2 regions of the Roseovarius sp. MBR-79 genome follow, and region 1 is predicted to be linked to the other one. Evidence: riboswitches for the same ligand, from Rfam matches in the RefSeq annotation. Region 1 holds a riboswitch; the other holds the start of a gene.
What was found. A riboswitch is a leader RNA that binds a small molecule or an ion and turns the genes downstream of it on or off. The one in region 1 is predicted to bind cobalamin.

Region 1 (2,379 bases):
CTTGCGGATATCGGCCACAACGCGCTCGCCCAGCCGTGTGACCAGCAGGTAGCGCGCCCCGGTCCCCAGCGCGAGCAGCGCCGCAATGAGAAGCGCCGCGCCGAAATACTGATCGAGCAGCGCGCCGTCCTCGACGCTGAAATTGTCCACCACCCGCCGCACCGCCATTGGCAGCGCCAGCGCCACGGCGGCGGTCAGCACCAGCGCGGTGATCGCGGCCACCAGAAGCGGGCGATAGGGACGCAGGAACGGCCAAAGCTCGGCCAGCGCGCTTACGCGCCGCGATTTCTCCCGATCGAGCAGATCGGCCCCGTTCTCGGCCCTGCGCACCATGGTATTCCTCCCGTTCCGTCATCCCGGTTCTTGGCGAGTGCCGCGCTTGGGGTCAAGTGCTCCGATTGGTCGCAGGCGCTCAGGGGAGGGGCGAAACGCCGATCACCGCTGGATGAAGCGCGATGAGCAGCGCAAAACCCGCAAGGCCCAGCCCGAGGCGCGCCGCCGTGCCGGACCAGGAGGCGGGGCGCGGCGGCCAGGGCGGCGCGGCGCGGCGTGCCGCATCCAGCCGCGCCCAGTCCGCCCCCATCATCCGCTTGCGGCGGCGGTCCACGATCCATTGCCCCGAGAGGGCGAAGCCGGCGAAAAGGCCGAAAAGCAGCACATGCGCCAGATCGCCATTGGGCAGCAGATGCGCCAGCGCCCAGAGCGCGAGGGCCAGCAGCAACGGATGGCGGGTGTAACAGATGAGGCCGGGGCGCGCGGGGTCGAACCCCGCCCCCTCGCGCCCGCCGAAGGAGAACGGGTTGGGCCTGCCCGCGGCCAGCGCCACCAGGAGGCAAACGCCAAGCATCGCGGCAAGCGTCACATGCGCCTGCCACCCGGCCCGCTCCCAGAGCGGCACAAAGGGCGCACGCCCCGCCGCTTTGATCAGCCAGTAGAGCAGGCAGAGCGACAGCACCGAATAGCCAAGGCCAAAGCCCCGCCGCCCCAGCCGCGCCACCAGCGCGGACTTGACCGGCGGGCGCAAAGGCAGCGAATGGCTCAGGAAAAACACCGAAAATGCAAGGATATATTCGGTCCAGCCCACGCCCTTGCCCCCTTTGCGTCCCGTGTTCCGATCCGGGGATAACGCGCGCAAAGAAGCCCACGCAAGCGATTTCCGCTTGCGCGAATCCCGCGTCGGGCGTATCGCGGGGCTGCTTCGGTCCGGGAATAAACCCCCGGTTAATAGGGAATACGGTGCGATCCGGCCTTTGGATCAATTCCGTGACTGCCCCCGCAACTGTAAGCGGCGAGCGAAGCCGGGATACACCACTGCACCCTCGGGTGTGGGAAGGTCCGGCCAAGCGACGACCCGCAAGTCAGGAGACCTGCCGAAGTGATCACCCTATCCGGGCGCGGGGCGCGCCGTGGATAACGGTCTTTTCCGTAGTGGTGGCGCTTCACCGTCTGCGGAGGGGGCATGTCCTTTTCCAATGACCGACACGCAAGGAAACCGTGCCGCGATCCGGCATTGGGGGACACAAAGATGAAACATATCGCAACCTGCGCGCTTTGCGCTCTCGCCACGGCCCCCGCCATGGCGCAAGAGGCGTTCGACCTCGACACCATCACCGTCATTGCGAACCAGACCGCCACCGCGCTCGAGCGCAGCGGTGCGACCGTGGAGATCATCCCCGGATCCGAGGTGCAGGCCGCGCCCCGCGCGCGTCTGGGCGATTTCCTGACCTTCCAGCCGGGGATCACCTCCTCGGCCAACGGCCCGCTCGGCACCACCTCGACGGTGCGCATCCGCGGGCTTGGCGGGGCCTATGTGCCGGTCTTCATCGACGGTATCGACGTGACCGACCCGGCCTCGAGTGGCGGCGGCTTTGATTTCGGCGGGCTGACCAATGCCGGGCTTGGCCGGATCGAGGTGCTCAAGGGCTCGCAATCGGCGCGCTTCGGCCAGAACGCGGTCGGCGGCGTGATCAATATCGAAAGCCTGCGCCCAACCGAAGACGGTGTGCACGGTTTTGCCGAGGTCGAGGCGGGCAGCTTCGATTTCCGGCGCGGCGTGCTTGGCCTGACCGCGCGCACCGCGCGCACCGATCTCGCCTTCAGCTACAGCCGAACCGAGACGGATGGCTTTTCCGCCTCCGCCTTCGGCACCGAAAAGGACGGGTTCGAGGGAAGCCAGGCCAATCTCTACCTGCGCCACCAGTTTTCCGATATTTTCGCCGCCGGGTTCACGGCGCTCTATACCGACACCCGCGCCGAGTTCGACGAGTTCGGCGGCGACGGCGCGCCGCCTTTCGACGAGTTCAACAAGGCCGAAACCATCGGCGCGCGCGGCTTTGTCGAGGTGCAGACCGGGGCCGTCAGCCACGAGCTTGCGCTGAG
Region 2 (2,379 bases), on a different contig from region 1:
GTCAGCGTCGGCCCGGTTACCACCTGCCCTCCAACCGCGCCGAAAAACCCGTGCGCGTCATTGCTTGCCAGCGCCGTTTCCGGGTCTGCGCCCGCCGCGCGCGCGCGCGCCAGGGTCTGTGGCCCGATGACCGCGCCGGCCACCTCGGCCGCGCCATCCACCCCGTCGGTATCGCAGGCAATCGCGTGGATGCCCGCCGCCCCGCCAAGGGCCAGCGCCAGTGCCAGCGCATATTCGGCATTCGGCCCGCCCACCCCGTCGCCGCGCCGCGTCACGGTCAACTCGCCCCCCGAGAGCAGCAGCACCGGTGCGTCACCGGCCTTCAGAGCGCGTTGCACCGCCCGCGCCCGCGGGGCATGGTCACGCGCCACCTCGCGCGCCTCGCCTTCCAGATCGTCGCCCAGGATCTCCACCCGCAGCCCCTCGGCGCGCGCCAGATCCGCCGCCGCCGCCAGCGATTGCGAGGGGGCGGCGTAAATCACGTTTTCCACCCGACTGAGGCGCACATCCCCCGGTGCGACCACCCCTGTCGGGCCGCGCAGCACCGCCTCGGCCGCATTGGGCAGCACGATCCCGTAACGCGCCACGATGGCGCGCGCGTCCTCGGGCGGGCGCGCCTCGCCCACCGTGGGGCCAGAGCCGATCATCCCCGGATCATCCCCCGGCACATCGGAAATCATCAGCGCCAGCATCCGCGCAGGAAAGGCTGCGGCGGCCAGTTGCCCGCCCTTCACCAGGCTCAGATGCTTGCGCAAGAGGTTCATTTGACCGATGGGAGCGCCCGAGGCCAGAAGTGCCGCGTTGACCGCCTGTTTCTCGGCCAGCGTGATCGCGCCCGCAGGCTGCACCAGAAGCGCCGAGGCCCCGCCCGAGATGAGCGCCAGCACCGTGTCGCCTTCGCCAAGACCCTCGACCAGCCGCAGCATCCGCGCGGTCGCCGCCAGCCCCGCCGCATCGGGCACCGGATGCGCGGCCTCGACGATCTCGATGCCCGCGCAGGGCCGCGCGTAGCCGTAGCGCGTGATCACCAGCCCCTCACAAGGCCCCCATTCGGCCTCCACCGCCTCGGCCATGCGCGCGCTTGCCTTGCCCGCGCCAATGACCACCACGCGGCCCTCGGGGCGCGGCGGCAGATGCGCGGCGAGGCTCTGCATCGGGTCGGCCACGGCCACGGCACGCGCGAAGAGCGCGCGCAAGAAGGTCTCGGGATCGGTCACGGGCGGGCTCCTGAGTTGGGTGGCTCACGCTAGCGTGGGCACGGCCCGTGCAAAAGAGGGCACGCGCCGGTTTCCGTCCCGTGTCGCCGCATTTGCGCTTGCCGGGGAAAAGCAGGCTGTTAGCCTGCGTTTGTCAGGGTGCCGCCCCTCGGGGCGGAGAATTGGGAAGCCGGTGAGAGACCGGCGCTGCCCCCGCAACGGTAAGGGAGGGCGCTTCGGCACGATGCCACTGGGACCACGGGTCTCGGGAAGGCGCCGAAGCGCACGGGCCGGACGGCCCACCCCCCAAGCCCGGAAACCAGCCCCGGCACTGTCGCAATCGCGGGGGGCGATTCGGGCGCGCGCGCCCTTCCCCCTCGCCCCATCCGGTCCGGGGTGCGACCGGGGAGAACCACCATGACACTGACCCGAATCATCGACGCGCTCGAGGAAAGCCCCGCCATCGGCGCACAGGCGCAGGCGCTTGCGCGGCTGGGATTTCTTGAATGGGTATTTGCCACGCCCGGCCCCGTCACCACCGACACGGCGCGCGAGGCGCTCACGAGCGATGCCGCCCAGGGCGCGCAAAGCGCGGCGGCCCGCGCCTTTGTCGATTTTTTGAGCACGGCCGCCCTGCCCTGCCCCGCACCGATGCGGCGCGGGCGCGCGCGCTGGCTCAACTGACGAAAAGCAACCCGGAAAAAGGAAAAGCGGCGACCCCAGGGAGGAGGAGGGGGCCGCCGCTTCCTGACACGTCCGGCCCAGGGAGGAGGAGAGGGCCATTCGCGATCTTGCGGGGCTTGCGCCCCGGTCTTCCGGTCGCGGGCTCCAGGGAGGAGGAGAGGGAACCCGTGACCGTGTCGGCTGCACCCGGGAGGAGGAGAGGTGCCGCCGATCTCTTGAGGTTCAGGCGCGCGCGCCGTAAACCGATTCGTAAGCAACGCGCCGGATTTCGCTGTGATGCAGGCCGAGATCGGCCAGATCATGAGCGCTCAGTTCCGACAATTCGCGGATCGTGCGCCGGTAGGCACGGTAATCGGCGAACCGCTGCATTGCGGCATGGATGGCCCGGCGCAGCTCTTCGCCGACCGAGACGGCGGCGCTGTGGCGCGTGACAATCGACTGTGCCATTTTCGTATCCTTGCGTTTCGTTTCGTTAGAGGGGCAAACCCGCGTCTGCCGC

Region 2: it holds a riboswitch for cobalamin, as region 1 does, so the genes downstream of both, ACSSV8_RS01200 (hypothetical protein) here and ACSSV8_RS14035 (TonB-dependent receptor plug domain-containing protein) in region 1, are expected to answer to the same signal.

Annotation. Positions count from the first base shown of each region.
Region 1 covers NZ_JBRJGP010000013.1:49,773-52,151, forward strand. The annotation lists gene ACSSV8_RS14025 (ABC transporter transmembrane domain-containing protein) at 1-333, opposite strand, end outside; gene ACSSV8_RS14030 (NnrU family protein) at 413-1,084, opposite strand; cobalamin riboswitch at 1,183-1,389, shown strand; gene ACSSV8_RS14035 (TonB-dependent receptor plug domain-containing protein) at 1,526-2,379, shown strand, end outside.
Region 2 covers NZ_JBRJGP010000001.1:239,179-241,557, forward strand. The annotation lists gene ACSSV8_RS01195 (glycerate kinase type-2 family protein) at 1-1,217, opposite strand, end outside; cobalamin riboswitch at 1,337-1,538, shown strand; gene ACSSV8_RS01200 (hypothetical protein) at 1,614-1,880, shown strand; gene ACSSV8_RS01205 (DUF1127 domain-containing protein) at 2,103-2,327, opposite strand.